Linked DNA regions of Flavivirga eckloniae. The protein of the gene in region 1 interacts with the protein of each later gene in a pairwise test. Links are inferred from orthologs where the notes say so. Each region holds a gene or a part of one and is shown on either strand. Other genes may lie near its edges. The genes, in order: recJ and C1H87_RS05095.

What was found.
Region 2: the proteins of recJ (region 1) and C1H87_RS05095 interact in binary tests that used the Escherichia coli proteins (3 or more experiments, as listed by UniProt). The link is inferred for Flavivirga eckloniae from one-to-one orthologs.

Annotation. Positions count from the first base shown.
Region 1 is NZ_CP025791.1:3,124,190-3,136,246, forward strand. Bases 477-3,359 are described here. They hold recJ (single-stranded-DNA-specific exonuclease RecJ), read left to right. Parts: upstream 477-1,013; coding sequence 1,014-2,705; downstream 2,706-3,359. Other genes in these bases: C1H87_RS12915 (carboxymuconolactone decarboxylase family protein), read right to left, coding at 477-486; C1H87_RS12920 (OsmC family protein), read left to right, coding at 546-968; C1H87_RS12930 (MFS transporter), read left to right, coding at 2,769-3,359. Also shown: more of C1H87_RS12915, read right to left, coding at 1-476; more of C1H87_RS12930, read left to right, coding at 3,360-4,037; C1H87_RS12935 (T9SS type A sorting domain-containing protein), read right to left, coding at 4,187-5,086; C1H87_RS12945 (hypothetical protein), read right to left, coding at 6,040-6,339; C1H87_RS12950 (hypothetical protein), read right to left, coding at 6,302-6,646; C1H87_RS12955 (UDP-2,3-diacylglucosamine diphosphatase), read right to left, coding at 6,681-7,433; C1H87_RS12960 (6-pyruvoyl trahydropterin synthase family protein), read right to left, coding at 7,710-8,165; C1H87_RS23450 (hypothetical protein), read right to left, coding at 8,273-8,443; C1H87_RS12965 (MATE family efflux transporter), read right to left, coding at 8,474-9,817; C1H87_RS12970 (universal stress protein), read left to right, coding at 9,914-10,708; C1H87_RS12975 (hypothetical protein), read right to left, coding at 10,863-11,429; C1H87_RS12980 (helix-turn-helix domain-containing protein), read right to left, coding at 11,537-12,057. UniProt on the Escherichia coli protein: Single-stranded-DNA-specific exonuclease.
Region 2 is NZ_CP025791.1:1,252,546-1,264,696, reverse strand. What follows is about bases 9,175-12,151. They hold C1H87_RS05095 (type IA DNA topoisomerase), read left to right. Parts: upstream 9,175-9,495; coding sequence 9,496-11,808; downstream 11,809-12,151. Other genes in these bases: C1H87_RS05090 (pseudouridine synthase), read left to right, coding at 11,795-12,151; C1H87_RS05100 (hypothetical protein), read right to left, coding at 9,175-9,304. Outside these bases: C1H87_RS05140 (sulfatase-like hydrolase/transferase), read right to left, coding at 1-1,453; C1H87_RS05135 (peptidylprolyl isomerase), read right to left, coding at 1,501-2,211; C1H87_RS05130 (NUDIX hydrolase), read left to right, coding at 2,216-2,857; C1H87_RS05125 (lysophospholipid acyltransferase family protein), read left to right, coding at 2,912-3,709; C1H87_RS05120 (fibrinogen-like YCDxxxxGGGW domain-containing protein), read right to left, coding at 3,992-5,155; C1H87_RS05115 (fibrinogen-like YCDxxxxGGGW domain-containing protein), read right to left, coding at 5,250-6,422; C1H87_RS05110 (fibrinogen-like YCDxxxxGGGW domain-containing protein), read right to left, coding at 6,472-7,632; C1H87_RS05105 (fibrinogen-like YCDxxxxGGGW domain-containing protein), read right to left, coding at 7,696-8,844; more of C1H87_RS05100, read right to left, coding at 8,954-9,174.

The DNA.
Region 1 (12,057 bases):
TAAATAACCAAATAAAGAAATAACGCCTAACATTTCTACAATCTCACCTTCGGTCCAATGTTCGTATAAGCGTTTTTTAATGGTTTCGTCTACACCATTAGGGACTTGAGATGCTTGTAATGAGAAATCTAGGGCAGCACGTTCTGCTTCGCTAAAAGCCGGATGTGTACGGTATTCCCAGATATTATCCAATTGTTCCTGTTCGGCACCATAACGCTCAGCAGCACGAATAGCGTGGGCTTGACAATATCTACAACCTGTGGAATTACTACTTACCCAGGCAATCATTCTTTTTAAAGCAGAGGTTACACGACCTTCGTTGGCCATTACGGCTTTATTTAGATTGATAAACGCTTTGCTAATTGCTGGACGATGCTGCATGGTGAGCACAGAGTTAGGGCAAAATCCCAGTGTTTCATTAAAGAATTCTGCAAGTTTTTTTGTTTCAGTGTCATGATCCGCAGATAAAGGTGTTACTAAAGGCATATTTTTATTTTTTAATAGTATTTTTGAAACTACAAGAAACAAAAAATAATTTATTAAAAATGACAAATCATATTACAACAACTTGGTTGGGAGACATGAAGTTTGAAAGTACCAATCCGTCTGGGCATAATTTGTTTATTGATGCAGGAGAGGAAAACGGAGGAAAGAGTGAAGGATATCGTCCTAAAGCCTTGATGTTATCTGCTTTAGCAGGTTGTTCTGGTTTGGATGTTGCGTCATTAATCAAGAAAATGAAATTGGAGGTAGATAGTTTTAAAATAGATATTGATGCCAACTTAACCGAAGAGCACCCGAAGTATTATGATAAAGTAGCCATGCATTTTCATTTTTATGGCTCAAATTTAAGTGAAAAGAAACTTCAAAAAGCTGTTGATCTATCTATAGAAAAGTATTGTGGTGTTATGGAAATGTTCAGACAATTTTCAGAAATAGTTATAGAAACTCATTTTCATAAAAAATAAAAGTTGTTCTGTATAACTTTTAAACCATAAAATTTAGATCAACCCATGCGTTGGACATTAAAACCAAAACCAGAACCGTCTAAAATAGAGGCGTTACAAAAAGCACTTCAAGTAGATTCGGTATTAGCAACGCTCTTATTACAACGGGGTATTGAAACGTACGATCAGGCTAAAGTTTTTTTTAGACCGAGCTTAGACGATTTGCACGATCCATATTTAATGAAAGATATGGATAAAGCAGTTGCTCGTATTGAACAGGCAATGGCTAATAATGAAAATATTTTGGTTTATGGCGATTATGATGTAGATGGAACAACCTCGGTTGCTTTAATGTCTAAGTATCTGGAAACACGATACAATTTAATACATACGTATATTCCAAATAGGTATGATGAGGGTTATGGAATATCCTACAAGGGCATTAATTTTGCTTTAGAAAATGACTTTACGCTTATTATAGCTCTGGATTGTGGGATTAAATCGGTTGAAAAAGTAGCCTTTGCTAAAGAGAAAGGTATCGATTTTATTATTTGTGATCATCATAGGCCTGGAGATGAAATTCCTAACGCAGCAGCTGTTCTAGACCCCAAGCGGGAAGATTGCAACTATCCGTATAAGGAATTATGTGGTTGTGGTGTCGGTTTTAAATTAATACAGGCCTTAGCACAAAAGGAAGGAAAAACGGTAGATGATTTAACACAGTATTTAGATCTGGTAGCTACTGCGATTGGAGCAGATATTGTTCCTATAACAGGAGAAAACAGGGTATTGGCTTATTTTGGACTTATGGTTATTAATACCAATCCGCGATCTGGTATTAAAGCTATTTTAAACCAGGTTGAAAAAACAGAATTTACTATTACCGATGTGGTTTTTATTGTAGCACCTAGAATAAATGCCGCCGGACGTATGAAACATGGTAATTATGCAGTGACTTTATTAACTGAAGATGATGAAGGTTTGGCTGCGCAACATGCTTCTGAAATTAATAATTATAATGAGGACAGACGTGAAACAGATAAACAAGTTACAGAAGAAGCTCTTAAGCAAATTGAAGAACAAGAAGAACAGAAACGCTTTACTACTGTTGTTTACCATGAAACTTGGCATAAAGGCGTTATTGGTATTGTGGCTTCTAGATTAACCGAAACGTATTACAGACCTACTTTGGTATTTACAAAAAGTGGCGATAAGTTGGCAGCTTCAGCACGCTCGGTTAAAGGTTTCGATATTTATAATGCTTTAGGAGCTTGTAGTGAGCATATTGAACAGTTTGGAGGACATAAATATGCAGCTGGATTAACTTTAAAAAAAGAGAACTACGAAGCTTTTAAACAAGCTTTTGAAGATGTTGTTGCTAAAACAATAGCTAAAGATCTGTTGACTCCAGAGATACAAGCTGATGTTCAAATAGATTTGAATCATATTACGCCAAAGTTTTATAGGGTTTTAAAACAGTTCGCCCCATTCGGGCCTAATAATATGGCTCCTGTTTTTATGACCGAAAACTTAACGGATACAGGTTATGGCAAATGTGTGGGAGCAGATAAAACCCATTTAAGATTAACGGCAACACAATCTGGAGCGAATAATATTGTCTGTATTGGTTTTAATATGGGCGATAAGCTTGATTTGATTTCTGATAAAAAACCATTTAGAGCAGTTTATTCTATAGATGAAAATGAGTGGCAAGGAAATGTATCGTTGCAGCTTAAGTTAAAAGATATTAAGGAATAGATTTATTGATAATAACTAAAATAAAACAATTGCTATTCTTAGACTAGTAAAAATTAAATTTTAATGGCGAAAAAAGACCCCTATGCGGCTTTAAGAATTAGAGAGTTCAATATTTTTTTATTAGTTCGGTTTGTATTGGTATTTGGCTGGTCTATGCAATTTATTGTTATTGAATGGCAAGTATATACCTTAACCAAAGACCCTTTGTCTCTTGGAATTATTGGTTTAATGGAAATAATTCCGGCATTTACCATGGCGTTATTTGCAGGACATATTGTAGACCAAAAAGAAAAACGAAACTTGCTAGCTACATGCATTGCTGCTTTTTCACTAATTAGTTTAGGGCTGTTTTTGTTAACCTGGGATGTCGTTGTTGAAGGTTGGACTACTAAAACAATACTCTACTCTATTTATGGCTTGGTGTTTTTTGGTGGTTTTTTACGTTCCTTTTTCGGACCCACCATTTTTTCTTTAGTGGCGTTGATCGTGCCTAAAAAAATATACCCGAATGCGGCTACCTGGAATAGTTCTACTTGGCAAATGGCAGGTGTTTTAGGACCAGCTTTTGGAGGACTTTCTATTGGTTGGATTGGTGTGCATTGGTCGTTATGCATCATTTTTGGGCTGGTTTTACTGTCTTTATTTATTTTATTTCAGATAAAACGGAAACCTATTTTAAATCCTAAAATTGGGGAGCCTGTAATACAAAGTTTAAAAGAGGGAGTTCGTTTTGTATTTAAAACAAAGGCTATTTTAGGTGCTATGACTTTAGATATGGTCGCTGTTTTATTTGGTGGAGCCATAGCTTTATTGCCTGTTTTCGCTCAAGATATTTTAAAGGTAGGAAGTGAAGGGTTTGGTGTATTACGCGCTGCCCCTGCTGTCGGTGCTTTTTTAACCATGTTGGTTACAGCATATATACCAATAAGTAAAAATGCTGGGATGAAATTACTAGCTGCTATTTTTGGGTTTGGTGTTTGTATTATAGTCTTTGGGTTATCGTCTGTTTTCTGGATTTCGCTACTGGCATTATTTTTTAGTGGAATGACAGATGGTGTTTCTATGGTGATTAGACAAACTATTTTACAAATTAAAACACCTGATAATATGCGCGGACGTGTATCGTCTGTAAATTCTATGTTTGTTGGATCTTCTAACGAGTTGGGTGCTTTTGAAAGTGGTATAACCGCTAAGTATATGGGAACGGTTGTAGCAGTTGTTTTTGGAGGTACAATGACGCTGCTAACTGTTATAACCACAGGGTTAGTATCGCCGTCGTTTAGAAAATTAGATTTAACAAAGGATATTGAGGCGCATGAGAATGACGAATAGTTAACAAGCGCTTTTATTTGGCAAGTATCTTTTAATATTTACGAGTTTAATAGTCTTAAAACAAGTGCTTATTAGCAAAAAAAATGAATTTGTAATAATAAATATTACAAATTCATTTAGTTGACAAGTCAAAGTCAATTACTGAAAAATTATTTTTTCAGTAATTTTTTTGTTGCTATCACATTACCTTGATTGTAAAGAACTAAGAAATAAATTCCTGAAGGCCCATTTACTGTTATTTCAGATTCATTAGCATCAATACTATTTACTTCACGCCCAATAGAATCATATATAATTGCTTTTGTATACGATGATTGAGAGCTAGTATTTAAATTAAATGACTCTTGAAAAGGATTTGGAGATACGTTAAATTTCTTAACTTCACCAATATTAGAAGTACTCAATACATTACCCGTAGAGACTAAAACACCATTAAAACGATTTCTTGTTTGAGGCCCTCCTGTGACACCTCCTGGTGGGTCATCCTGAAGGTTTGCTAACCAAGTAGATACGATTTCATAGTCTTTACCTACTCCAGTAGTAAATACCCATCCTGTTTTGTTAATGTCATCAGCATCAGTTGGAGAAGGTGGGTTGTTATCTATAATTTGAGCTGCGCCAACGACTCCGCCTCCAACTTCTCTCAACTCTACAGACATTCTTGCTGGGTATAACTCCAATCCTTCAAGATGAAAACTCTCAATGGTGTATTCTGTATTGTCATCAAGACCGCTGATTTGTACAGTAAGTGTAGCAGAGCCAAAAACAAAATCCCTTAGTACATCTGATAAGGAACCAGCCCTATCTCTAGTTGGGCCTCCCTCTACCATTGTGAATGTTACGTCGCTTGTTGTTCCTGCCGTTGCAGAAGGGACAACAGCAGTTGCATTTGCCGGTACATTAAAACCTGGACTTGCAGTTGTGCCACCTAATGAAGCATATACCCCCGCACTTTCTGCGAGAGTGATATCTACACCAAAAGATTGAGCATTGATTGTTGTTACTGCTAAAAGGGCAGTTAGTCCTAAAAAGTAGTTTTTTGTCTTCATAAATTTTGATTTTTATTTAGTTTAAATTAGTGGCTAAAAATCCTCATTTAATGAAGTTGTTGTAAATAATTGATTATTAGCCGTGTATATACAAATATAGTTTTCAATAAGAAATAAAATATATGAATTTTGATATATTGTATATGAATATTTACATAAAACTGTTATTTATTTGTTTTTTAGGTAATATTAGCATAGTCTGTTACGAGTAACCTTACGAATTCGTTTTACTGTGTATTAAAAAAAGAGATGGTAAATGGTTTTTATTCTTACGTCTATCAAAAAGCTTTTAGCTTCTCAGATCATTCTTTGTTAAAATGTTATAGCACTATAAAATGATTTTTCAGATTTCTTAAGGTCTTGAAGCTATGTATGAAGCACTTTCATCTGGTATCGTCATCCTTTAGAAGGTTAGATTTAACAAAAGATATTGAGGCGCACGAGAATGAAGAATGATAAGCTGGTTCTTGGTCGTTTTTTTAGATAATGTTTTTTTAAAGTGACGTGAATCTTGGATAAAAGAATTTATGTTGTTGTGTGTCCCAGACTTGTTTCAGAACTATTTTTTACTGTCACAGTGCTCTCCTCTTTAAATTAAAGCCGAGAAATGAATTTCGATTTTGATAAAAATAGGAAGAAAGAGGAGTTTTATTAAAAATAACAAACAAATATAACCCTCCGAATCCCGATTACATCGGGATCCACCTCCCTTTTTAAAAGGGAGGAACACCTTGAATTCTTAAGCAAGATTCACCTTAAAGTAAATAAGATCGCTCCATTTTCCCCTCTTGAGTCATAAACGTTTGTAGCGGCAGATTCTTTCAGGATGTCAATAGATTTAATATTGTTTGGGTTTATATTTTTAACCTTATCTTTGGTAGAAACATAACCATCGATTACAAATAAATGATCGTTATATTTTGATATAAGTTTAGCAAATGGACTAGAAGATCTTACTTTATATTTTTAGTCTTAATAAATATAACTCCGTTTTTACCTTTCTCGCCATACTTTGCTACTTCTTTTCGCCCATTTTCCCTAAATGATATTAGAGCAACATCAGATAGCACTATCGTGTCTAGTGCTTTTTCATTACATTCTTTTCCATTAATTACAATAAGAGTTTTATATGCATTTGGAGTAGCATAAAAGTTTTTTGTACTTTTTAAAAAAGACCTAAGAGTTGTATGTTTTACTTCAGTTTCCAGACGTTTTTCAGTAAATTTTCCGTGTTGTTTTATAGAAATTTTCAATAGCACCATTTTTACCTTTTCCCCCATATTTTTCTAAAGATTTTTTTGGTCCTAAAGCTCTTACATATGTTATAGCTGCAGAATCTAACATTTTTATTAGGCCTTTAGAAACTTCCTGGGTATTTATTAAAAATAAGGGTGGTTTTTCCTCTTCATTGGTTAAACCAATTATCACTTCATAAATACTCTTTGGTTGCTCCTGGGAAAAAGTTTTTGAATGAAATAGAATAAGTAATCCACTTATTATAACTAAGGCGAATCTTTTTTCGACTTTTTTAAAACTTGTTAATGGTCTTGTCGTTTTCATTTAATTTAGGGCTTAAAAATCATCTGGGAAAATATTAATATTCCTTAAGCTCAAAAGTTTCGCCATCAAAAACACCATAGGTGTAATACTTTATCCAATCACCAAGATTAATATATTTTGAATTATTCTTAAGGTCTATATCTAATGGTAAATGGCGATGTCCAAATACAAAATAGTCGCGGTGTTTGCCTTCTAATTTTCTTTTGCAATATTGTACCAACCATTCATTGTCTTCGCCTAAAAACTTAGCGTCTTCTTCGCCAGAAATAAGTTTGTTTTTTACCGATAAATATTGCGCCATTTTTACCCCTAAGTCAGGATGCAACCATCTAAACAACCATTTACAGAAGGAATTTGTAAAGACCTTTTTCATACGTTTATAGCCCTTGTCTCCAGGACCTAAACCATCACCATGACCTATAAAAAACGTTTTATCATTAAAGGTGAATTCTTGAGGTTTGTGATAAACGGGAATGTTAAGTTCTTCTTCAAAATAACCATTCATCCATAAATCGTGGTTACCAACAAAATAATAAATTGGGATGCCCGAATCTGAGATTTCTGCTAGTTTACCTAATGTTCTTGTAAAGCCTTTTGGAACTACTTTTTTATAGTCCATCCAGAAGTCGAATAAATCACCTAAAAGAAAAATAGCTGCAGCATCTTGTTTTACTTCATCTAACCAGGCTACAAACTTTTTTTCGCGAGGGAGAGAGGCTTCTCTGGTAGGTGCTCCTAAATGATTATCGGAAGCAAAGTATATTTTTTTTCCTTCTGGAATTTGAATTTGCATGCTGTAAATATAATATAAATTCCTGCGATTTATGTTGAACTCTTGTGCCGAGCGTAGTCGAAGTTTGTTTTATTAAGACGGGGCTTATATTCTTGATAGCTTTAAATTTCAGCTGAAGTTAAGCTTGTTGGTTTTTAGTTTTTTTGACACCAATATTCGAGAATTCACACCAATTTTTAAACCTTGAACACTGAACACTGAACACTGAACACTGAACACTGAACACTGAACACTGAACACTGAACACTGAACACTGAACACTGAATACAACTAAACATTATCAGAAGCATACCACTCTGCAAAAGAGGAGTCAGTTTCCTGAAGTTTTAAAGAGTGTAATGAAATATGCTCTGGCAAACGGCTCTTTATTTTTTTTGAAAAATCGATAACCATCATCTCACTAGTAGGTTGATAATCTACCAATAGGACATTATGTCCTCTATTTTCCAGTTCTTTAGCAAGTTCTACGTGTGGCGTATTTTTGTTAAAAACGGTGGCATGATCAAATACATAAACGATCTCTTCTTTTACGATTTTTTTTAAATCACCAAAATCGATAACCATTCCAAATTTTACATTGGTATTGTCTGTAATGGGTTTTCCTATAACTGTTACAGATAACTTGTAACTGTGCCCGTGCACATTCTTGCATTTACCATCGTATCCGTAAAGTGCATGACCAGTTTCGAAAGAAAATTGTTTTGTAATACGAATGTTGTTGTCCATTATCTTCTTTTTCTTCTATTTACAAGATAAACAATTATTAAAACTAAAGCTAGCAACAGAAATAATCCGTTTCCGCTTAAAAATGACATGATATTCATAATTATTCTTTATTGATTCTTCTTTTGGTTGTATCTATAAATTAAATATGCAATCAACACCAAAACAACAAAAGGTAACATGGAACCAATAAAAACACCTATTTCGTAACCTTTATTGGGGGCATTTTGTATTTTTTCTTCTATGTTAATTTGTTGAAGAGAGAGTGTTAGTAATAACATATTTGCTTTTATACTGTATATGCTGCAAAGTTAACTGTTTTGGGAAAGCGGAATAAATATTTTCCTGAATTTTATGATTAACGGAAACCCCCTTGCAATAATCCAAAGCGTTAGAGCTATAAAAATGGCGTACAGTTTATAGTCGAGATAATCTAACCAGAACAGAATAGGAACAAATACTAAAAATGTGGCTATTAATAATATATTTCGTAAAACCTTCATTCTGCCCAGACCTTTAAAAATGCCATCGAAAATAAAAGCTAAAGCACATAAGGGCTGCATGGCTAAAACGATCCAGAATATGCTATAAAACTTCTTAAGTACTTCGGGGTCGTTGGTAAATATTGTTCCTAAAGGATAGTATAATAACCCGCCTAATACGGCAATTATTATCCCGATAATAATACCGTATTTTATTAACCTATTACTTAGTAGTACAAGTGTTTTGTATTGTTTGGCACCTAAAAGTTTACCAGAAAGTATATTTCCAGCACTGGAATAACCATCTACTATAAAAGCACCAAGAAACCACAGGTTAATGGCAATTGTATAAGCTGCTATGTATGCTGCTCCGTAACTTGTAGCGAAAGCACTAGCGTAATACAGTGTTACGTTTAGTGCTATAGTTCTAACAAAAAGATTAAGAATCATTAATGCAAAGCGATTAATCTCTTTGTTAAAAGGAAAGCTTATTTTTAAAGGGATTGGTGTTTTTTTAAGCAAGTAATAGGTTGAAAAAGCAGCCATTATTAATTGGGCTATCACACTAGCATATGCTGCCCCCTTTATATTCATAGCCGGAATAACACCAGTAATACCGTAAACTAGAATAAAATCTAGTACAATATTAGCCGATGCTCCTATAATAGCAATTAACATTGGGTAATAGGTGTTTTGTAAACCTCGAAAAGCGCCAAAAACGGCAATGGTAAACAGTGTAAATGGAAATCCGAAAACGCGGATTTTGTAATAATCAACACTGTATTCCAAGATAAGGTCTGAGGCGTTGTATAGTTTAAAAATACTTTTCGCAAAAGGGAAAGTGCTTATAATAATTAACACGCTTAATGATGTAATTATAAAAATAGCTTGCGCTGGTAGGTTTTTTATTTTATCGAGTTGGTTTGCACCAACATATTGCGATACAATAGACGATATAGCACTTCGTGTTTGTCCTAATACCCAAATAAGCATGGATAAAAAGGTTGTAACGATACCAACTGCTGCCAAAGATTCTGTAGCATTTAAGTTTATGTTTCCGACTATCGCAGCGTCTGTTAATGATAAAATGGGTTCTGAAATGCCTGAAATTAATGCCGGTATGGCTAACCTGTTTATATGTTTTAGACTTATATCTGTTTTTTTATCAGGCATATAACTAATATTGAAATATGTTCCTTTACGAAATCGTTATAATTGTTATATTTTTGTATAAAAATCGTTAAAAATAGTTTGTAAACTACATTTATTATGAAGAATATTTTAGTTCCTGTGGGGTCATCCAAAAACGCTTTAAGTCATTTACAATACGCAGTAGATTTTGCCAAGGCTTTTGGTGCGAAATTGTTTATTGTACAGGTATATAATGTTTATACTAAAGCAGGAACTATGATTAAAGTAGACCATATCATTGAACGGGAAAGCAAAGCTTTTATGGATAATTTAGTTTCTAAAATTGATACTAAAGATGTTGAGGTTGTTATAAAGACCTTAAAAGGAAAGTTAGTAGATACACTAGAGCTAGCCTGTAAAAAAGCCGATATTGACTTAATTCTTGTAGAACCTAGAACAAACTCTATTAGGGATGAGGTGTTTTTGGGTAAAACTTCGGGAAAAATTATAAAGCAAACCGAGATACCTGCATTAATTGTTCCTGAAGGATACACATTTAAACCCATTGAAAATATTCTGTTCGCAATTAAATCTGCTATAATAAAAAAGAGCGATGCACTGGTGCCTTTATTAAGCATCAAAAATAATTTCAAGTCTATTGTGAACCTCTTATTGGTTAAAACACCTTACTTTAAAGAAGGTGATTTTGTTGTAGAAAGTCAGCTTTTAGATCATGTAGATAAAATAACCAAGACAAAAAATGCGACTACTTATCAAGGCGTTTTGGAGCATTTTCAATCTCATAACCCAGATATGCTATGCGTAGTTAGGCGCAAAAGAGGATTTTTTGTTAAAAAATGGGAAAAGAACGTTATTTTGAAAAAAGAATTTTCAAGTTCATTACCTGTTTTGGTTTTAAGAGGGTTGAAATAATTACAGGGAACCCTTTGGTTAGGTCGTTTTTATGTGTATTTATTCTCTTTAAAATTTTTCACGAATACGTTATTCTATAATACCTATTGCGCATTACGGCTTAAATTAAACCATTAATTATGCCCAATAGGTATGTATTCATGTTGTTGTTTTATTAGAATCGATACCCGATACGCAAATGTAAGTTTATAGCCATTTCTCCTTTATCTTTAGAAAAACCGGCATCTTTGGCATAATGGTGAATGTACCCAACTCCTAAACCTGTTTCATAATTGAAATGATTTCCTAAGTTTCTTCTAATACCCCAAGTTGGAATTATAGATAGGTTATTTACCATGCTGGTGTCTTTATCATTTCCAAACTTTATTAGTAAATCATTATGGTGAAAGCTTGTTTTAAGTGAGAAAAAATCACCACTATTTCCGTTTATTTGTTTGGATTGGCTTTCCCGTTTATTCAAATTATAGTACCAACGAGGTTCTATAGTTATTCCTGTAGTTAGTAAAAAGCCTGTTTCTGGATAATAATCGTCATTATCGTATGCGTCGAGTCCTATTTCGGTTCGTAATGCAAGTTGATTAGCAAGTTTTAATTCATTGTAAGCCCAAATTCCAGCAAACCCTGTTTGGATTCCAAAAGTTGATTTTTCCACACTTGCGTTTTGCGATTTTACTACTAAAGCAAATCCGAAAAACATTAATGTCATAAAGGTTTTTTTCATGATATTTTGTATTTATTAATTTAATGACAAAACAATGAATTTATAACCTCTCGGGTTGACCAAAGGAAGCATTGGTACGTTATAATATGTTAAAATTGAAGTAAGACTTAAAAGATAGTCGCCTTATAATCTGAAGGAGATAAACCAGTTTCTCGTTTAAATATTCTATTAAAACTAGTTCTGGATTTAAAACCACATTCGCATGCAATTCCGAAGATATTATAGTTTTTATAAGCATCTAAGGGCATTTTTTCTATAACTGCTTCTATCCGATGTTTATTAATTAAATCATAGAAACTAATGTTCATATATTGATTTAACATGGTAGAGAGCTTTTTATCTGTTGTAGAGAGTTTTTCCGATAATTTACCTAATGTTAAATCTTCATCCAGATAAGGCTTATCTGTTTTCAAAATAGTTTCCAATCTGTTTTTAAGAGTTTCGAATGCCTCTTTATTTGCATCAGATAGCACATTACTTTTTTCTTTAGGAGTAATATACCCATCGTTGTTGTCTTTAAGTAAAAAATCAGGAATAAGCACTTTAGATTGGTTTACACCGTAATATCCCAAATAAGAAACTAGAATAATCATTGTTAATACAGAAAAATAGTCTGTATTCCAGTTAA
Region 2 (12,151 bases), 1.9 Mb from region 1 along the record:
TAAGTAACTTATAGGCGTCTTCCTGTGTTTTGGTAAGTTCGTTTGTGTTTAAACCACTATAAAGTAAAACTCCAAAAAGACGTTCTTTAAAGAAATCGCCTTTTCGTTCCAATGGATCGGTTCTTAAATCGAAAAACCTACCATTAGGAAACTCTTCGGTAGGCGCGTAAAATTTAAAATCTTTATTAAAGGCATATTTTAATAATTCCGTTTCATTAGTATAAGGCGAATTGGCGTTGTACCAACTATAAATAACGTCGCGGTGCGATTGTTTTTGTTCTTTTAATGGTTTCCAAAAGCTAATACCGTCCAATTCATTTTTTCTAGGAATTTCTATTCCTGCTGCATCACAAATTGTTGGGAAAATATCGGTAAGGTCAACCAGTCCATTATATTGTTTACCACTTGGAAGTTGCTTTGGCTGATTAAGAATAAGAGGCACATGCGTACCATTATCTGCTGTTCCGCCTTTTCTGCCAGGATATACTTTATCATCAGGCCAAACATGCGTAAAAGACTCTTTAGTACCGTTATCGCCCATAACAATTACCAAGGTGTTTTCTCGTAAATTATGTTCGTCTAGTTTATCAATAACCTTTCCAATCAATTTATCCATATAGGAAACCATATCCGGGAAGTATCTTTGGTCATCTCCAGTATGTCCGTTTCTGTTATTGTTGGCTTCATCAAAATTATCGAACAAGCTGTTTGGTTTGGTGTCCGGAGTAGGTTTATGATCGTCGTGAACCAACAACATCGGGTAGTATAAGAAAAACGGTTTGTCTTTGTTTTTATCAATAAACTTTAAAGCATCTCTGTTGCAAATATCAGGACCATACCAACGTCTACCGGTTTCCGGGTCTAAATCGGTTCTGCCTTCATAATTCATTACTTGACCATTTACTACTAAATTCGGGTTGATAAAACGTTGCCCTTCCGTAAGTACATCAAAACAGGTAAACTCATCCCATCCAAATTCGTAAATATAATCCTTACCATGAATTTCTTTCGAGCCTCTGGTTTGTTTCCATTTTCCAAAAATTCCTGTAGCATAACCATTTTTTTGAAACAGATCACCAAAGGTTATATCGGATTTATGTTGGGATTTACAACGTAAAAAGTTTCTGGAATTGTGTTTTCCAGACATCAAGGCTATTCTGGTGGCTTCGCATAAAGGATAAGCATGTGCATTATTAAATAGAATACCTTCGTCTGCAAGTTTATCTATTTGCGGTGTGGCATATTCAACATTTTTAAACAAACCTCTATTAGATGAAACTCGATTAGCACCATAGGCAGAAACACCTAAGTGGCTTAAGTCGTCAATTAAAATAAGGACGACATTGGGTTTGTCCTTAGGCTCAATTTCAATTACAGTGGGCTCGTTTTTCGATTTGCAGGAGTTAAGTAGTAAAAATATACTCAAAAGCACTGCCCATTTTATTTTTAACATATATGAGTGGCGTTAGAAGATTTAGAGACTAAGTAGTCATAAACCTGTTATTTTATTATTTCAACCTTTCTAATATAAATATTTTTGTCTGGCCAGTCTCCATCATCGGTTTCAACAGCTGCAATTTTATCTACAACGTCCATACCTTTTATTACTTTACCAAAAATGGTATAGTCGCCATCTAAAAAATGGGCTCCACCTTTTTGCTGTACAATAAAAAACTCAAAAGGAGATGCTAATTTATAAGGGTTGTTAATTTCGCTACTTGGCATTGATATGACACCTCTATCATGTTTAAAACCGCGTTTTGTATCTGGAGGTAATAAGTACCTGCCAATATAAGTACGTTTTCTAGCAATTTTTTTATCATCACTATTACCGGCTTGTATCATAAAATTATTTATAACTCTGTAAAATTGAGTATTGTCAAAATACTTTTGCTTGGTTAAAAAGATAAAGTTGGAACGGTGAAATTTGGTTTCATTATAGAGTAAAATATCAATATTTCCAAAATCTGTGGTAATACGCACTTTATTTTCTTTGTGTTGTTTATCGTACTCCAGGAAGAATGCCATAGCATTTTTAGAATTCAGTTTAGGAAATTCTCTTTCCGGTTCTACAACTGTATCTTTTATAGCTTCTTTCTCCTTTTTCTGCTTTTTTGTTACCGTAGTTTCAGAAGTTGTTTTCTTTTTAGTTTTTTTATCTTCACAGTTTAGAAATAAAAAAAATAGACATAAAAGAAATAGAAGTCTCATAGATATGGATTTTGATAGATTCTTAAAATTAACCTCAAAAATAAAGAATATCCCTCTTCCAGCCGAATCGTCTCACTTTAAAATGGTTCCGCCTTTTAGAAGAGCACTTATGGAAGCGCAAAAGGAAGCGATTAAAAATGCCAAAAGAGCAGGGGTATTGGCATTGTTTTATCCAGACATAAATAAAGCGACAAAACTGGTTTTAATTTTAAGAAAAACTTATAATGGGGTACATTCGGCTCAGGTAGGCTTTCCAGGTGGGAAGCTGGAAAATCAAGATGACTCGATAGAGGCAGCTGCTGTAAGAGAGACCTTTGAAGAGGTTGGTGTGCCCATAAAGACTATTGAAGTTATTCGGGAATTATCTCAAGTTTATATCCCGCCTAGTAATTTCTATGTACAGCCTTTTTTGGGGATTACTAAGTATACACCAAGTTTTGTTAAACAAGAAGAAGAGGTAGAAGCTATTATTGAAATTGATTTACTGCATTTTTTAGATGATAGTATCTTGATAAGTAAAAAAGTATCGACCTCTTATAGTATTGAAGTAGAGGTTCCTGCATTTAAATTAAATGGTCATATTGTTTGGGGGGCTACAGCTATGATGTTAAGCGAAATTAAAGACTTGTTAAAACCATACATGTAATTCAATAGAATTGTTACATTTGCAAATTACCAACCAATCTTTGATGCTTGATTTATGGGATTGTTTAAAAGAAATCCATTCGGACATATATTATTTTTAAAAAAGTGGCTTATTAGAATTCTAGGGGCGTTAACTCATAGACGTTTTAGAGGGTTTAATGAATTACAAATAGAGGGTTCCGAAATTATTAAAACATTACCAGATACTAATGTATTATTTATTTCGAATCATCAGACCTATTTTGCCGATGTGGTATCTATGTTTCATGTTTTTAATGCTAGTTTAAGCGGACGTGTAGACTCAATAAAAAATGTTGGGTATTTGTGGAATCCTAAGTTGAATATTTACTATGTAGCGGCTAAGGAAACCATGAAGGCGGGATTGTTACCAAAAGTATTGGCTTATGTTGGTTCTGTAAGTATTGAACGTACTTGGAGATCTGAAGGACAGGATGTGAACAGGCAAGTTAAGATGAGCGATATTTCTAATATTGGTAAGGCATTAGACGATGGTTGGGTTATTACTTTTCCGCAAGGAACTACAACGCCTTTTAAACCTATAAGAAAAGGAACAGCACATATAATTAAGCGATATAAGCCTATTGTAGTGCCTATTGTTATTGATGGGTTTAGACGATCGTTCGATAAAAAAGGTTTACGTATTAAAAAGAAAAACATTTTACAGTCTTTTGAAATAAAAGCGCCTTTAGAGATCGACTACGATAACGAGACTACAGATGAGATCGTAAAAAGAATAGAGTATGCCATAGAGCAGCACCCTTCTTTCTTAAAAGTAATACCTCAAAAAGAACTGGAAGCTCTAGAAGAACTCAATAAAAAACGGGAGTGGTAAACAAGCTTTCAGTACACACAATTGCGAGAAGCTATTTTTTAGCAAGATAATCTATCGATTTTTAGACTTTTAATTGAATTTATAAATGCTGTTTATTTATAAGTAAATTATGTTTATTTATTAATAAATACAGATGTGTGTGGGATTCATCCCAGTATAACTTTTAAGACAGACTTAAAGTGCGATTCGCGATTATCATAAGTATAGGTAACCGCAATTTTGAGACACTATTAATGTGAATTCGTGTATTCGTGGCTCAAATTAAAGATGATATAGTAGATTTTATCTAATAAATAACTGTACTCTATCTGTTGTTGTATTATCAGCACGTATAGCAGTATATAAGGCTCCTATAGTATAATACGGGTCATATGAGGGATAGCCAAGGCTACCCATTAAATAAGATTGTCCGTAAGTGTCTTCGTCCCATTCAAGACCACCCCAGTTATTATCAGACATATCGGCATAAAACTCGGTATACCCTGGAACTGGATTTGAGGGAGATCTTCCACTTCTGGGGTCGAATGTTTGCGACCAATGGTTTGTTAAACCTAGCGAAGGGTAATGCAGTCTGAACTCGTAAGCAGCACCACTTTTTACCTCATCTAGTTTATTTAGTATTGAATATTTATTTGTTGTTAAACCTGGAGAGGCAATATTATGTTCTCGGGCTTCATTCTCGTTTGCCCAAAAGCCACTAAATCCAGATACAATGTGATTGAAAACAAGTGTCCATCCGCCGCCATTATTTGTCATATCACAATAACAATCATATGGCGAGTTGCCCCCAATGCCATCCGGATCAATCGTATATATACCATCGGTTTTGTAACCTCCATTAAAATACTCCAAGCAGTTTGCCAGATATCCGCTTGTTGCAGTAATATCTATATTACAGGTCGTGCCGCTTCCATTAAGACTTATGGTAAAGGTATCGGTTTGAGCAGCTAATGGCGTACCTGTACCTGTTAGAGTTATGGTGTGAACTCCTAAAGAAGCAAATGACCCTGAGGCAGAAAAGCTATATCCGTTAGCACTATTCGTAGTGATGTTATATGTATCGTAAGTATTAATCACTACATCTATAGTAATGGTGTTTGTTCCATTAAAAGGTGTGCCAACCATATAAGCACCATTAAGACTAATAGAGCCACAATCTAATTTATTTTGTGACACTGAACCAGCGCCTAAGCAATCGGACCAGGCTGCTCCGGTGTAAAATTGAAAACAATTGCTATCCATATTAAATATTAACAATCCTCTGGCGGGTGATGCTATGGCGTCTCTTTGAACTTCCGTCATTCTGGGAGGTAGAAATCCTTGCGTTGTAGAAGTTACATCTAAAATGGATGAAGCGTCAGGTGTCGTTGTTCCGATACCTACTTGACCGAAGCTGTAGTATATACTACAGCATAGCAGTAGTATAAAATAAGTGATTTTAGTCATTTCTGAAAAGGGGCTGTTTTCATTAAATTCATTGCAAAATTAGAGAATTAGTTGAAACTTTTTGTTTTTAAATATGTTAAAAATGCTACAAAAGTTATCTCATAAATAATTGAACATGACTGGTAGCTCTATCATTGGCAGGAATACCACTATCTGGATTAGTCCCGTCACTCCATACTGCATTGCTACCAATTGAATAGTACCAAAGGTCAATACTGTTAGCACTACCATCTAAATACGTCTTATTAGCAGACAGCTCCAGACCGCCCCATGACTTGGCAGTCATAGGTAAAGGCACATTAATTGCTTTATACCCCAGAACAGGATTTGTTCCAGAAGGACCACTTCTTGGGTCGAATGTTTGGGACCAATGGCTAGTTAATGCTAACAAAGGGTAATGCAACCTAAATTCGTAATCCGTTTTACTTTTAATTTCATTTAACTTACTTAATATTGAATATTTGTTAGTCGTTATGCCAGGAGAATTGATATTATGTTCATTAGCTTCGGTATCGTTTGCCCAATATCCACCAGCTATATTATGATTAAAAACAAGTGTCCAACCACCACCATTATTAGTCATATCGCAATAACAATCGTATGGAGCATTGGAACCTGGACCATCTGGATCGATCGTATATATACCATCTGTTGAATGTCCGTCATTTAAATATTCTAAGCAATTTGCAAGATATCCATCTCCTACGGTAATATTTAAATTACAGCTAAAATCTGTTCCTGTATGGTATATTGTAAAAGTGTCTTTTTGAGCTACCAGAGGTGTTCCAGAGGCCATTAATGTTACGGTTTTAACTCCCAAAGATGTAAACGTTCCTGAGGCAGAAAAGCTATAGCCATTAACGGTGTTTGTGGTTATGTTGTACGTGTCGTAAGAATTAACTAAAACATCTATAGTTATTGTATTTGAATTGGTTAGAGGGACACCGACAATATAGTTTCCGTTTGTACTAATGGAGTTGCAATCCAACTTATTTGTTTGAGATTCACTTAAACAACCAGACCAAGATGCGCCTTTGTAATATTGAAAGCATTTACTGCTTATGTTATATATAAACAACCCTTCTTCAGGGGAAGTTATGGCATCTCTTTGGGTTTGTGTCATTCTTGGAGGAAGAAGGCCTCTGGTTGTTGAACTAATCTCTAAAGCAGATGAGGCATCCGGATTTTTTGTTCCAATGCCCACCTGGCTGAAGCTGTAAAATATGCTGAAACACCATAATAGTGTAGTATAAGTTATTTTAATCATTTTAATAGGGCTTTCGTTATAATTTTATATGTTGATGAAACGCGTATAATTACCTGGTATATAATTGAACATAGTAAGTAAATTCATTGACACCAACGGCAAGACCCACCGCGGGGTCGGAGGCTCCAGGGTCGGGGCCGAAACTTCCTACAGCATAATGAAAAGAACCGGCACCGTCGATAGAACCATCTAAATATGCATGAGGTCCGGACAATTCTAACCCTCCAAACGAAGAATCGGTCATTTCTAAGGAAATACCTTGATAACCGGGTACTCCCGAGCCTGCCGGGTAACCTCCACGACTTCGGGGATCTGCTGTTTGTCTCCAATGGTTACGTTTATTCAAACGAGGGTAGTATAATAAGAATTCGTAATACCCTTGGCTTTTTAATTCATCTATTTTACTTAATATGGAATACTTGCTTGACGACCACTTGTCGACATTATGTTCATTAGCTTCAGTGGCATTTGCCCAATATCCGTCGGGAGAGAAATGGCTAAATACAAGTGTCCATCCACCACCGGCTACGGTCTGGTCACACCAACATTCGAAAGCAGGATTTCCACCTGAGCCGTCAGAGTCAAGCATATAAGAACCATTGGCTACAAATCCGTCATCGAAATACGCTTTGCAACTGGGTCTAAAGGTTGTTTGAATGTCTATATTACAAGTTTGGCCGGTTTCTGCGAAAGTTATGGTAAATGTATTGGTTCTAAGAGATCTAGACGTACCGGATCCGATTAGTGTTATGGTGTTAACTCCTAAGGATGCAAATGTTCCGGAAGCAGAGAAACTGTACCCATTAGCGCTATTTGTAGAGATATTGTAAGGACCAATTTCGTTAACCAATACATCTAGAGTAATTGTATGTGAGTTGTTTAACGGTTTTCTATGAATGTAATTTCCGTTTGCGCTTACAGAATTACAATCTAATTTGTTTTGAGTCTCTCCCAAACAACCTGACCATGCAGATCCTTTATAATATTGGAAACACTTAGCATCCAGATTGTAAATAAATAATCCTTCGGCCGGAGAAACGATAGCGTCTCTTTGGGCTTCTGTCATTCTTGGAGTTAGTAATCCTTGGGTTGAGGATGTCACATCTAAAATAGCAGATGTGCTTGGTGCTGTGGTACCAATGCCTACTTGAGCAAAGCTATAATGTACACACCAGCATAATATAATGGCGATATAAGTTAATTTTGTCATTTTAAAGAAGGGCATTTAATTATTTTTAAACTAAAGCGTTTGTAGTTGATGAAAAGCGGGTAATTACCTGATAAATAGTTGAACATGATTAGTAGATCTTCTAGGTCTATCAATCGGTAACCCTCCCCATGCTGGTTGAGTACTACCTATGGCATAATAAAAAGAGCCTACGCCATCTATACTACCGTCTAAATAAGTGCAACATGCAGAAGATTCTAACCCTCCCCAATTCTGTCCAGTCATTTGTACATTAATAGCTTTATAACCAGGTACTACACCGAATGGGTAGGGGCCGCTTCGGGGATCGGATGTTTGCGACCAATGGTTTGTTTGTCCTAGCGACGGATAATGCAATCGAAATTCATAATCAGCTTCGTTTTTTATTTCGTCTATTCTGTTTAATATCGAATACTTATTTGTTGTCAAGCCAGGACTCCCCATATTGTGGTTTTCAGCTTCGGTATTATTTGCCCAATAGCCTGCAACTATATTATGATTGAAAACAAGTGTCCAGCCCCCTCCAGCATTAGTCATATCACAATAGCAATCATAAGCAGGGTTGCCTCCAACACCATCGGGATCAATGGGATATATACCATCTGTTGTGAATCCGGCGTTAAGATAGGCTAAACAATTAGGCAAAGCTGTTACATCAATATCTACATTACAGGTATAACCAGTTCCTGTAAAACTTATAGTGAATGTATCTGTTTGGGTAGCTATAGGTGTACCAGAGCCTATTAGTGTTATAGTGTTAAGGCCCAAAGATGAGAATACTCCAGAAGCAGAAAAACTATATCCATTAACAGTATTTGTAGTTATGTTGTAGGTGTCATAAGAGTTAACTAAAACATCTATAGTTATGGTATTTACATTGGTTAAGGGCGTACCAAAAACATAAGTTCCATTTGCATTAACAGAGCTGCAATCCAAACTGTTTGTTCGAGATTCCCTTAAACAATTAGACCAGAATGGGCCTTTGTAATATTGAAAACATTTTCTGTCTGTATTATAAATAAACAATCCTTCTGCAGGAGAAACTATGGCGTTTCTTTGAATTTCTGTCATTCTGGGCATTAGTAAGCCTTGTGTTACAGAGTTAAGATCTAACATAGAAGAAGGGTCTGGGGTAGTAGTACCTATTCCTACCTGACCGAAACTATAATACATACTAAAAAGTAGGAGTATTATAAAATAAGTAGATTTTGTCATTTTTTGAAAAGGGGCTTTTTAATCAACTTGTTAGCTAATTAAGAAATTTATTAAAGTTTTTTATTTCCGTTACGTTGAAATGGTATCGGTTTGACCAGGTTTTATTTGATTAAAAAACCGTGACATCTACATTACAAGTTGAACTTGTTTCTGCAAGATTTATAGTAAATGCATCAATTTGAGAAACCAGAAGTGTGCTAGAACCTGCTTGGGTAATGGAGTTAAAACCTAATTTAGAAAAACATTTTCTGTCTGTATTATAAATAAACAACCCTTCTGCAGGAGAAACTATGGCGTTTCTTTGAATTTCTGTCATTCTAGGAGGAAAAAGACCTTGATTTGTCGAGCTAAGCTCTAAAATGGATGAAGTGTTTGGTTTAGTAGTTTCTATAACTACTTGACTGAAACTATGATATATGTTAAAACATATAAACATAGTATAATATGCAAATTTTATCATTTTGAAAAGGGGCATTTTTCATTAAACGTGTGGCGAATTTAGCGAATAAAATTGAAGTGTTATACTACAATTAAATAAAAACGATAAAATACCATAGTTTTAACGTATCGTTGATAACTACTAATAACTCCGCTTCAAAAATTTGTTCTAAATTTCTATTTTGCACTATAAATAAAATCAAAAAGTATTAAGTGAAAGTTTGTATTGCCGAAAAACCAAGTGTAGCACGAGAAATAGCCTCTGTTTTAGGAGCTAACACCAAACGTGATGGCTATTATGAAGGCAATGGTTATGCAATTACTTATACTTTTGGACATTTATGTACATTAAAGGAACCTAACGATTATAAACCCTATTGGAAAAGTTGGGATTTAAACAACTTGCCCATGTTGCCCGAAAAGTTTGAAACGAAAGTGGTTTCTAATTCGGGAATTCAAAAGCAGTTTAAGATTGTAAAGAGTTTATTTGATAAGGCAGATTTGGTTATAAACTGTGGGGATGCCGGTCAAGAAGGAGAATTGATTCAACGTTGGGTATTAAATGAAGCAAATTATAAAGGTGAAGTACAGCGTTTATGGATTTCTTCATTAACTACAGAAGCCATTAAAGAAGGTTTTGAAAACTTAAAACCAGCTTCAGATTACGATAATTTATACTACGCAGGGTTTTCCAGAGCTATTGGCGATTGGTTGTTGGGGATGAACGCGACCAGATTGTATACAGTAAAGCATGGCGGTTATAAGCAAGTACTATCTGTTGGTCGTGTACAAACACCAACATTGGCTATGGTGGTTAAGCGGTTTAAAGACATTGAGAATTTTAAACCCCAACCGTACTGGGAGCTGCAAACACTATACAGGGAAACACTTTTTAGTTACGAAGAAGGACGTTTTTTAAAAAAGGAAGATGGTGAAGCCTTGGCTAATAAAGTAAAGGAGAGTGATTTTGAAATTGAATCTATTACAAAGAAAAAAGGGAAGGAGTATGCGCCAAAGCTTTTCGATCTAACAGGTTTGCAAGTGTATTGCAATACCAAGTTTGGATTCTCGGCAGATGAAACACTTAAAATCGTTCAGAGGCTTTACGAACAAAAAGCAGTTACATATCCTAGAGTAGATACTACATTTTTGCCCACAGATATTTATCCTAAAGTAGCTGGTATTCTTCAAAAGTTAACCAACTATTCAATACTAACCGAACCGCTTTTAGGTAAGAAAATAAAAAAGTCGGCTAAAGTTTTTAACGATAAAAAAGTAACCGATCACCATGCTATTATTCCAACTGGGGTTCAGATTAATTTGCAATACAATCAGAAGCAGGTTTACGACATTATAGTAAGGCGTTTTATAGCAGTTTTTTACGATGATTGTTTGGTGGCTAATACCAATGTTGTAGGTAAGGCTGCCGATGTATCTTTTAAAACCACGGGCAAAGAAATTTTAGAGAAGGGATGGCGTGTCGTTTTTGAGAATCCCAATGCTAAAGAAAAGGAGATGGGGGTACTGCCTACTTTTGAAAAAGGGGAAAGAGGACCGCATGAACCTACGTTTTTAGAAAAGGAAACCAAACCGCCAAAACAATATACAGAAGCCTCCTTGTTACGAGCTATGGAAACTGCAGGAAAGCAAGTAGATGATGAAGACATGCGCGAGTTGATGAAGGAAAATGGTATTGGAAGACCATCTACCCGAGCTAATATTATTGAAACACTTTTTAAAAGAAAGTATATAAAACGTAATAAAAAACAGGTATTGCCTACCGTTACGGGAATTCAGCTTATCGACACCATTCAAAACGATTTATTAAAATCGGCAGAACTAACAGGATCTTGGGAAAAACAGCTTAAGGATATAGAAAAAGGTGCTTTTAGTGCAGGGGCATTTATAAAGAACATGAAACGTATGGTAGATGCTTTGGTGTATGAGGTGAGAAGTGAAGCCAAGCGCGCCAATATATCTTATGCTGAAACGGTTAAAAATAGAGAAGTCAAGGCTGTTAAGAAAAAATCGGCTGGTATTACAGCAGAAGCCTGTCCTAAATGTAAACAAGGACATATTCTAAAAGGAAAAAAAGCATATGGTTGCAGTGCTTATAAAACAGGTTGTAATTTTGTAATGCCTTTTTCCTATGCTAATAAAAAGGTTTCTGAAAAGCAGTTTATCAGGTTGCTCCAAAAAGGGTCTACCGTTAATTTAAAAGGGTTTAAAACAGATTCTGGCCCAATGGAAGGTTTGTTGCGTTTTGATGAGGCATTCAATTTAAAATTAGAGCCTAAAAAGGCCTCAGCGTCTGCGGACAATACAGGCAAGAACGCAAAATCTGACGAATTGATGTGTCCGAAATGTAAAAAAGGAACTGTTATAAAAGGAGGAAGCGCTTATGGGTGTAGTGCATACAAATCGGGATGCGATTTTAAAGTGGCTTTCGATGTTGTAAGAGCTAAAATAAATGGGCAAAAACCAACTAAAGAACTTGTTTATAGTATTTTGAATGGAAGCATCTAAAAGTAAGCATCGGCATTTCGTAATCTACAAACCGTACGGTTATTTGAGTCAGTTTATAAGCCATGACTCAAAACAACAATCGAAAAAGTTTTTGGGATTACTGCATGATTTTCCAGAAGGCACTATGGCGATTGGTAGGCTGGATGAAAAGTCGGAAGGCGTATTGTTGCTTACTACCGATGGTAAAACGAGTGATCATGTTAACAGCGGAAAGGTTGAAAAGGAATATTATGCACAGGTAGATGGCGATATTTCGGAAGAAGCGATCCAACAATTAAAAACAGGTTTAGAAATTGGTTTCGAAGGTGAAAAGTATCTTACAAAGCCTTGCAAAGCTCATAGA